Regions from separate parts of the Paraburkholderia sp. SARCC-3016 genome, predicted to be linked through region 2. Evidence: predicted binding sites of a transcription regulator. Region 2 holds the regulator's gene; the other holds the start of a gene.
What was found. The regulator FNR, encoded in region 2, switches genes on or off when oxygen is low (the NO sensors DNR and NnrR bind a similar motif). The targets are predictions, from matches to a motif close to TTGATNNNNATCAA.

Region 1: QYH69_RS10525 (OmpW family outer membrane protein) is a predicted target of FNR. The motif match lies at 2,069-2,082, and genes of this name have one in related genera.

The regions. Positions count from the first base shown of each region.
Region 1 covers NZ_JAVHZD010000008.1:158,203-163,451, forward strand. The annotation lists gene QYH69_RS10515 (Nramp family divalent metal transporter) at 1-905, shown strand, start outside; gene QYH69_RS10520 (DUF1289 domain-containing protein) at 1,059-1,262, shown strand; gene QYH69_RS10525 (OmpW family outer membrane protein) at 1,308-1,997, opposite strand; gene QYH69_RS10530 (aldehyde dehydrogenase family protein) at 2,144-3,580, opposite strand; gene QYH69_RS10535 (hypothetical protein) at 3,817-4,308, shown strand; gene QYH69_RS10540 (ABC-F family ATPase) at 4,381-5,249, opposite strand, start outside.
Region 2 covers NZ_JAVHZD010000004.1:200,630-205,878, reverse strand. The annotation lists gene QYH69_RS06280 (response regulator transcription factor) at 1-598, shown strand, start outside; gene QYH69_RS06275 (response regulator) at 741-1,151, shown strand; gene fnr (fumarate/nitrate reduction transcriptional regulator Fnr) at 1,165-1,956, shown strand; gene QYH69_RS06265 (c-type cytochrome) at 2,074-2,421, shown strand; gene QYH69_RS06260 (DUF3564 domain-containing protein) at 2,484-2,855, shown strand; gene QYH69_RS06255 (hypothetical protein) at 2,863-3,183, opposite strand; gene QYH69_RS06250 (AMP-binding protein) at 3,469-5,249, shown strand, end outside.

The DNA of each region.
Region 1 (5,249 bases), on a different contig from region 2:
GCGTCTCGCTGACCGTCGGCGTGCTGCTGTCGGCGGTCAGCACGTTCGCGATGCTGGCGCTGCAGCGGCACGGCCAGCGCACGCTCGAGGCGTTCGTCGTCGCGCTGATTCTGTTCGTCGGCATGTGCTTCGTGGTCGAACTCGCGCTCGCCCAGCCGGACTGGCACGCGGCGCTCGCGGGCACCGTACCCGACCCGCGCATCGTGCGCGACGCCGGCATGCTGTGGCTCGCGGCCGGCATACTCGGCGCAACCGTGATGCCACACAACCTCTATCTGCATTCGGCGCTCGTCAAGGAGTCCGTGCCCGACGGCGACGACGCGGCGATCGCCCAGGTACTCAAGCGCGCCAATGTCGGCACGTTCGGCGCGCTATCGGTGGCGTTTCTGATCAACGCAGCACTGTTGATCGTCTCGGCCGCGGTCTTTCACGCGCACGGCCATCGCAACGTGTCCGACCTCGCCGACGCGCAGGCGCTGATCGCGCCGCTCGTCGGGTCGCACTGGGCCGCGATTCTGTTCGCGGCGGCGCTGCTTGCATGCGGCATGAATGCGACGGTGACGGGCACGCTCGCGGGACAGGCCGTGATGGAAGGCTTCATGCGTCTCACGCTGCCGCGCTGGCAGCGCGCGCTGCTCACGCGCGGGCTCGCGCTCGGACCCGCGCTGGTCGCGGTCGTGCTATTCGGCCCACACGGGTCGAACCAGCTGCTCGTCGCAAGCCAGGTGGTGCTGAGCCTGCAGTTGCCGCTCGCGGTCGTGCCGCTCGTGCGATTCGCCTCGGACTCGCGGCTCATGCGCGGCTGGCGCGTCAGGCGCGTGCCGCTCGTGTTGGCATGGCTGGCCGCGGCGGCGATCGTCGCGCTCAATGCCGCGCTCGTGTGGCAGGTCGTGGCTGGACGTTGAGCGTTCGGCTCGCTTGAACGCTCCTTCGGGTTACTCGCTGCTCGATGGTTAGCCGCGCATTCGCGCCTTCCGGCAGCCGATCGGTGGCGAGAATGGGCGCCTCGGCTTTTCGTTTACCATATCGGACCGCCCGCGCTTTTCACCTCGTTCCCGATGGCTTCGAATCTTCACGACCTCCCCGACAGCCCGTGTATCGGCGTCTGCTCCACGCTCTTCGACGAAGTGTGCAAAGGCTGCGGCCGCACGGCGACCGAGGTCGCGAACTGGGTCTTCATGACCGACGACGAGAAGCGCTCGGTATGGGAGCGGATCGAACGCGACGGCACCGCCATGCGCTTCAAGTACGACAAGATGTGAGCCGCGCCTCGCGCGGGGCCGATCCGCGCGCCGGGCAGTACCCCGTCAGAATTTCATCCCGACGCCGAGACCGACCACGAGCGGGTCGATACGCAGCGTGCCGATCGATGCCCCGCCTAGCGTCGCATCGGTCCTCATCCAGATCTTCTTGATGTCCGCGTTGACGAACAGCGTCTTCGTGATCTGCACGTCGACACCGGCCTGCAGCGCCGGGCCGAAACTGCTGCGGCTCACGGCAATCGACTGGCCGCCCGCCTTGAGGCCGTCGTTATAAAAATACGTGTAGTTGAGGCCCGCGCCGACGTATGGGCGAATCTTTCCCTGATGGTTGAAGTGATACTGCAGCAGCAGCGTCGGCGGCAGCACGTTCACGCCGCCGAGCGCGCCCAGGTTCGACGTCACCTGATGGCGCGATGTCGCGAGGATCAACTCGACGCCGATGTTGTCGCGAATCATGTACGTGAAGTCGAGCTCCGGCACGATCGCGTTGTTGACGTTCACGTTGAGCGTCGACAACGTACTGCTCGTGCCGACCTGCGGCATGATGCTGATACCGCGCAAACGGACCAGCACATCGCGCGCATGAATGCCGCCCTCGACCGGGCTTTGCACCGTGCTCGCGGCCGACGCTGGGCCGCTGGCTGTGTCGTCGGCGTGTGCGGCGGTGGTCGCGAACGCGCTTATCAGCGTGGCACCCGCCATTGCGAGCGCCATTCCGGTTCTGTTCTTCTTCATTGCCTTGCCCCGCTATCGTTTCGATTCGTTGGTGTTCGAAGCGATTGTCGGGCGCTGCGGCGTTTGCGCTATTGACCTTTGTCAAGTGTGACAAACACGCGCGCGCAGATGCGGCTGAACGCCGCATCGAACGCGTGTGCGGCGCGTTACGTCGTCTTGTTGACGGCGAGTTGCATTGCCTTGTACTCGAGATATTCGTCGAGACCATACGTGCCGTTCTCACGGCCATAGCCCGACTGCTTGTAGCCGCCGAACGGCGCGGCCGCATTCCACGCGCCGCCGTTGATATTGACCTGCCCCGTGCGCATCCGGCGCGCGATGCCAAGCGCGCGTTCGTCGCTGCCCGCCCATACTGCGCCGGCGAGACCATAGACCGAGTCGTTCGCGATGCGGACCGCTTCGTCTTCGTCCTTGAACGTGAGAATCGTCAGCACGGGGCCGAAGATTTCCTCCTGCGCGATCGTCGCCTTCGGATGCACGCGGCCGAATACGGTCGGTTTCGCGAAGAAGCCTTGCTGTATGCCGTCCGGCATGCCGGGCCCGCCGGTCACGAGGTCCGCGCCCTCTTCGATGCCGCGCGCGATGTACTGCTGCACGCGTTGTTGCTGCGCGGCCGATGCGAGCGGACCGAGGCGCGTTCTGTCGTGACGCGGGTCGCCGGGCACATAGCTTTCGGCCGCGCTTTTCGCAAGCGCGCGCACTTCGTCGTAGCGGCTTTCGGGCACGAGCATGCGCGTATGCGCGGAGCACGTCTGCCCCGAGTTCAGAAAGCATGCGCCGACGGTCGCTTTCACGGCGGCCGGCAAATCCGCGTCGTCGAGAATCACCGATGCGGATTTGCCGCCCAATTCGAGCGCGACGCGCTTGACAGTCGCCGCGGCGAGTTCGGACACGCGCTTGCCCGCGCGCGTCGAGCCCGTGAACGACACCATATCGACCGACGGGTGCGACGCGAGCACCTCGCCGACCACCTGCCCATAGCCGCAGACAAGGTTGAAAACGCCGGCCGGCAAGCCCGCTTCGTGAATCGCCTCGGCGAGCACGAACGCATTGAGCGGCGCGATCTCCGACGGCTTCAGGACGACCGTGCAGCCCGCCGCGAGCGCCGCGGCCACCTTCAGCGTGATCTGGTTGAGCGGATAGTTCCACGGCGTGATCGCCGCGACGACGCCGACCGGTTCGCGCACGACGAGCGAATGGCCAACCTTCTCTTCAAACGCGAATTCGCCCGCGAGTTTGGCGTACGCGTGCCAGTTTTGTACCGCCCCGCCGACCTGTATCGCGCGCGACAGCTTGATCGGCATGCCGACTTCGCCGCAGATCAGTTGCGCGAGTTCGTCGGTGCGGGTCTTGAGGTTGTCGGCGATTTTTTGCAGGTACGCGCCGCGCTGTTGCGGCGACGTCGCGGCCCAGGCGTCGAAGGCGGCGCGCGCCGCGACGATCGCGGCTTCCGCGTCCGCTTCGATGCCTTCGGGAATGCGGCCCATCACCGCTTCGGTGCCGGAGTCGATCACGTCGATCGTGCCGGTGCCGCACGGGCTCAGCCATTTGCCGTCGATGTAGAACTGGTCGTAGGTCTTCATGTCGGTGCGTTCCTTGTCTCGGATGCGGCGCTTCGGTCGCACACATTTTACTCAAGCGCCCTGAGCAGGCCGGGATTCGCATCACGATCAAGCGAGCAAGACAAAGGCCCGCGCTGCGATAAGCGGGTCCGATATCCACGGCGACACTCCGCAGCGTTCCTATAGCGAATCTTGCGACGCCAACTTACAATTCGGCACCACAAAACGCCGGTGCGAACCGGCATCGAGACCACACCATGAACAAAATGATCGGATCTACCTTGCTAGCGGCGTCGCTGGCGACGGGGATGGCGGCCAGCGCGGCACAGGCGGACGCCGATGCACAGACCGGGGACGCGGGCGAGGTCGATCTGCCGACGTCCGCGACGCCCGGCAACCGCGCTGCCGAGCTTCCCTCGGGGCTCGGCGACTTCTGCTTCTTCGCACACCTGCCGCCCGCCGACCAGAAATACACGGTCGTCAGGAAACTGAAGGTGGGAAAAGGGACTTATGGCGGCGTCAGCGACATCCTGCCGAAGCTGGCCGAGAACGCGCGTATGCGCGGCGCGGATGCAATCATCGAATACGGCGGCGCACAACACTTCGGCTTCTGGCCATGGCGCATGGTCAGGCCCGTGGTACATGGTATTGCGGTGAAGTGGAACGCTTCGACGCCCGTCGATTGCGAAGCCGCGGGCGGCACCAAACTGAGCACGATACTGTCGACAAACCAGGCGCCGGAGAAGTAGCGCGAACTGCGCGAGGCGCCGCTGCACGCGCTACGGGCGCCCAATCTTGCCCGTAGCGATGCCGATGAACCGTTACTGCACGCCCTGCCCTGCGAGGAAATCCTCGTAGTTCCCGCCGAAGTCGTTCAACGTGCCGTCGGTCTTCACTTCGATGATCCGGTTCGCGAGGCCGCTCACGAATTCGCGGTCGTGCGACACGAAGATCAGCGTGCCGTCGTACTTGTCGAGCGCGATCTGCAGCGACTCGATCGACTCCATGTCCATATGGTTCGTCGGCTCGTCCATCAGCAGCACGTTGTGGCGGCCAAGCATCAGCTTGCCCCAGATCATGCGGCCCTTTTCGCCGCCCGACAGCACCTTGACCGACTTGCGGATATCGTCCGCGTTGAACAGCAGGCGGCCGAGCGTGCCGCGCACCGACTGCTCGTCGTCGCCTTCCTTGCGGTACTGGTCGATCCACTCCATCAGCGTGACGTCGTTCGGAAATTCTTCGTAGGTATCTTGCGGCATGTAGCCAATGTTCGCGTTTTCCGCCCACTTCACCGAGCCGTGTTCGAGCGGCAGATTGCCGAGCAGCGAACGCAGCAGCGTGGTCTTGCCCGCGCCGTTCTCGCCGATGATCGCAATGCGCTCGCCCGGCTGCACGCTGATGCTGAAATTGCTGAAGATCGTGCGGTCGTACTTCTTCGTCATCTCCTCGCCGACCACCGCGATGTTGTGCAGTTTCTTCTCGTACTCGAAGCGGATAAACGGATTCTGCCGCGACGACGGCTTGAATTCCTCGATCTTGATCTTGTCGATCTGCTTGAGACGGCTCGTCGCCTGGCGCGCCTTCGACTTGTTCGCCGAGAAGCGCCGCACGAAGTCCTGCAAATCGGCGATGCGCTCCTTCGCCTTCGCGTTCGCCGCCTGCTGACGCTCGCGCGCCTGCGTGCTCGCGA
Region 2 (5,249 bases):
GCGCCACATCCTGCAGAGCGCAAGCGGCTTCGAGGTCGCCGGCGAAGCATGCGACAGCATCACGACCATCGCCTTGATCCGCAAGACGCCGGCGCAGATTCTCGTGCTCGACCTCTCGATGCCCGGCCGCAACGGCCTCGAGCTCATCAAGCAGATCAGGGAAGAAAAACCGGAGCTGCGCATCCTCGTGCTGACGATGCATGCGGAACAGCAGTATGCGGTGCGCGCGTTCAAGGCCGGTGCGTCCGGCTACCTGACAAAGGAAAGCGCCAGCGCCGAACTCGTCGGCGCCTTGACGAAGATCGCGTCGGGCGGCGTCTATGTGAGCCTTGCGATGGCCGAGCGGTTCGCGCAAAGCCTGAACGAGCCGGCGGACACATTGCCGCATCAAAGGCTGTCCGATCGCGAATTCGACGTGTTCCGCCGCATCGCCGCTGGTCAGACAATTACCGAAATCGCCCAGGCGCTGTGCGTGAGTTCGAAGACCATCAGTACATACAAAATGCGCATCCTCGAAAAGATGCAGATGCCGCACGAAGCCGCGCTCGTGCGTTACGCCATGCGCCATCAGCTGTTCGACGATCAGGACGAAGCCTGACGCGCGAGACCCGCCCGGGACGCGGCCGTTCCGTTCCCGCTCTCCCCGTGTAGGAAACCGCCTACAAAAAACCGCAGCGCCCTACTCGAACTTCCACCGTCGCCGATTCTTTTTTGAGATAGCAGCGACGATACTGCGGTGCATGGATACCGATGTGCACCGCGCCCCCCTCAAAGTGTTTCTCGTCGAAGATGCGGCGAGCGTCCGACGCAATATCGCGCAACTGCTCGAACTGCTGGCCGGCGTGCAGATTGTCGGCGAAGCCGAAGACAGCGAAACGGCGCTCGACGCGATTCGCGCGTGCCGTCCCGATGTCGCGGTCATCGACCTGCGGCTTTCGGCCGGCAGCGGCATCGAACTGATTTCGGCGCTCGCGAAAAGTCTGCCCGACATTGTGACGATCGCGCTGACGAATCATTCGGGAGCGGCGTTCCGCGCCGCGTGCAGCAAAGCCGGTGCGCATTACTTTTTCGACAAGACTGCCGAGTTCGACGCAGCGTGCAACACCATCCGAGACCTTTCGTTAGCGCGCCGGCGGCGCGCCATTGATTAACGAGGAGCCGATCATGTCATTCGCACTCGCCGAACAGGCCGCGCCATATGCCGCGCCGGCCCACGCCTTCCATCAGATTCATCAGGTCGATCCGTCGCCGGGCGCCGAATCCGGCAAGCGGACCGCCGTGCGTTGCTCGGGCTGCTCGATGCGCTCGGTCTGCATGCCTGCTGGCCTCTCCGCCGCGGAGCTCGCACAGCTCGATGCGGTGATCTGCACGACGCGCCCCGTGCATCGCGGCGAGGCGCTATACCGCGCCGGCGATGCGTTCCAGAGCATCTACGCGGTGCGCGTCGGCTCGTTCAAGACCATCGTCATGCATCGCGACGGCCGCGAACAGGTCACGGGCTTTCAGATCGCGGGCGAAGCGCTCGGTCTCGATGGCGTATGCACGAGCCGCCACAATTGCGATGCGATCGCGCTCGAGGACAGCGTCGTCTGCGTGATTCCGTTCATGCAGCTCGAAGCGGTCTGCCGCGAAATACGCGCCATGCAGCATCACGTGCACCGGATGATGAGCGGCGAGATCGTGCGTGAATCGTCGCTGATGATGCTGCTCGGCACGATGACCGCGGAACAGCGCGTGGCAGCATTCCTGCTGAATCTGTCGAAGCGTTTCAAGGCGCTCGGTTATTCGCAGTCCGAGTTCAATCTGCGCATGACACGCGAAGAGATCGGCTGTTACCTCGGCATGAAACTCGAAACCGTCAGCCGCATGTTCTCGAAGTTCCAGCGCGAACGGCTCGTCGATACGCGCGGCAGGCAGATCCGCATCGTCGATCTGGAAGGACTGTCGCGCGTTTGAGCACATGCCTGCGCAAGCGGGCTCGCCGACGCCGCGCTCCTGCAATCGGCACTTGATGTGCGTCAATGGCGCTATGGCGGCTTTCTTTAAAGTGGTGGCGAAAAGGAGCCCACGTCTATGCCAGCAATACATTTGCGCCTGATCGCAGCCTGCCTCGCCGTGTCGGGCTTCGCCGCAGTCGGCGCGGCGCACGCGCAGCGCGTCGAGCCCACGGAGCTCGTCGATCAGCAACACTGCATGTTTTGCCACACGTCGGACGCCCCTTTTCTCGCACCGGCGTTTCATCAGATCGCCGAGCGATATCGCGACAATCCTGACGCGATCCGTATGCTCGAACAGAAGCTGCGTGCCGGCGGCCGCGCGCATTGGGGCGACATGCCGATGCCGGTTTCCGCCGAGCGCGGCGGGCCGCCGCTGTCCGCCCAAGACGCGCATACGCTCATCGAGTGGGTCATGAGTCAGTGACTCGCCGGCCGCGCCTGAATCTCCGTTGCCGCTGCGCGACGACACTCCACACCGGAAGAGCCATGCGAATCACCGTACATCTCGACACCTTCGACTGCGCGGACCCTTCGGTCTACGCCATTCTGTGGCTCGACCTGGCGGCGCGCAAATGGTCGCGCGAAGGCCACGCGGTCATCGATCTGCCGGAATGGGGCGAGTTCGAAATCTCGGGTCCCGATACGCGCATCGACGGGCAACATACGGGACACGCGCTATGCGTGCTCGAAAAGCTCGATCTTTCACACGCTCAAGGACCATTCGAAGGAGAAAGCGGCCGCGCGCTGTGGTACCGCCGCGCCCATCACGCGCCGATCGTCGGACGGTGGCATGTGCAATGCCTCGACAGCACGGGTTCGGCGCCCGAGCACGGCGTATTCGCGGACGACCAGATGTAATCGCCTGCTAATGCGCGCGCGCTGTCGCCCGCCCCGCGAGCGTGGCGAGTTCGCGCTCGGCCAGATCGAACGCACGCTGCAGCGCGAGGCGCGGAACTTCATCGGAACAGTGCTCGAGCGGCTTGAAGCCCGATGTTTGCAGCAGCAGATCGAGGCGCACGTCGTAGACCGGGTGGCTGCTGCGCGGACGCAATGCCTCGATCGCAAGATGGCAGCCCGACAGCAGATTGCTATAGCGTTCGAGGCGCACGAGCTGCGCTCCCGCTTCACCTTCGAGTTCACGCGAGCCGGCAAAGCCGAGATACACGATCTGCATGCCGATGCCCATGATGCTCCTCCCAACGTAGCACATTGCCATTCACGCAATCGGCGCCGTTCTGGCGTCCTGGCGGGCATCTGCTGCGTTCCATCATGGTCCGATCCTTTGCGCGGGTCTTGACGTGTGTCAATCGGCCGACGACGCGCTGACTCATCCGGGCGCGCTTGACGTACGTCAAGGGCCGCCGGTGGAGACCGTGTCGAATAGGTGCATCGGCGCAGGCGAGCCACGTGGACAGAAGCCATCGCATGGCCGCGTCCGATCCATTGCCGGCAAGCCATGGTGGAGGAACCTATGACCACGCTCGACGAGCCCCATTCGACCCGGGCCGCGGACGCACGGACAAAGTTGCTCGACATCGTCCGCACACTCGCCGACGAATCGCGCGCAGCCGAGGCCAATGGCGATGCGGCAGCGCGGCACGGCTCCCCCGTTCAGGTGACGCTCGATACGCAGTTCGAACGGGATCTCGGGTTCGACAGCCTCGTCCGTGCGGAACTGCTGACCCGGATCGAAGCGGCTTTCGGCACGCATCTGCCGGTCGACGCATTTGCTTCGGCGAGAACGCCGGCCGATGTGCTTGGCGCGCTCGCCGACGCGTCCGAGGTGTCGCCGCCCTCGACAGGCACGCCGGTGCATACGTCGCCTGCAAGGCTCGCGGACGAACGGCTCGATACGCCGCACGCGGCCGCCACGTTGTCCGACGTGATTCGATGGCACGCCATGCGTCATCCGGACCGTACGCATCTCGTGATCGTCGACGAAGCCGGCCGCGAAACGCCGGTCAGCATCGGCGCGCTGTACCGGCAGGCCTTGCTTGCCGCAGGCGGCTTGCGCTCGCTCGGTATCGAGGCCGGCGACAGCGTGGCGCTGATGCTGCCGACGGGGCTCGACTACTTTGTCTGCTTTACCGCCCTGCTCTTCTGCAACGCGATTCCCGTGCCGCTCTATCCGCCTGCCCATCGCAGCGAACTCGAAGATCATATGCGCCGCAATATCGCGATCCTCGCGAATGCGCGCGCAAAGGCGCTGATCGCCGCGGGCGAAGTCAGCCTGATCGCCCGGCTGCTCGCGATTCAGGTGCCGACGCTGCATCACGTGTTGACGCCGCAAAAGATCGCACCACAGCCGATGCCGGCGCCGCTTGCGGCGCACGCCGACGACATTGCGTTGTTCCAGTACACGTCGGGCAGCACCGGCGCACCGAAAGGCGTGATACTGAGCCACCGGAACCTGCTCGCGAACATTCGCGCGATGGGCGAGCGGATGCACGTCACTGAACAGGACGTGCTCGTCAGCTGGCTGCCGCTGTACCACGACATGGGACTGATCGGCGCGTGGCTCGCGCCGCTTTATTACGGATTCCCGCTCGTCGTGATGTCGCCGCTCGCCTTTCTCGCGCGGCCAGCCGACTGGTTGCGCGCCATCGGCCGCCATCGCGGCACCATCACGGCGGCGCCGAACTTCGCGTATGAGCGTTGCGCCCATCGCCTCGCCGAACGCGACCTGTACGGCCTCGATCTCTCGTCGCTGCGCTTTGCCTTTTGCGGCGCCGAACCCGTCAATCCGCAAACGATGCGCGCGTTCGCCGCGCAATTCGCCGCCTATGGCCTCGCGCCGAATGCAATCACGCCCGTCTACGGACTTGCGGAAAATACGCTTGGCCTCGCATTTCCGCCGCCCTCGCGCGGCCTGCGCGTAGACCGCATCGTGCGCACGGCGCTTCACGAATTGGGGCTCGCGTTAGCGGCATTGAATGGCGACGACTTCGTCGAAACGGTCGGGTGCGGATTTCCGCTCGACGGAACCGAACTGCGCATCGTCGGCAGCGATGGCAAGGAGCTTGCGCAACGGCACGTCGGCAGGATCGAATTCCGCGGCACGTCGGCCACGCGCGGTTACTGGCGCAATGCGCCGCAGACCGAGGCGCTTTTCGATGACGGATGGCTCGATACGGGCGACCTCGGTTACGTCGCCGACGGCGAGCTGTTCGTGACGGGACGCGTGAAGGACATGATCATTCGCAGCGGGCGCCATTACTTTCCCTACGAACTCGAAGACACGATCGGCCGCAT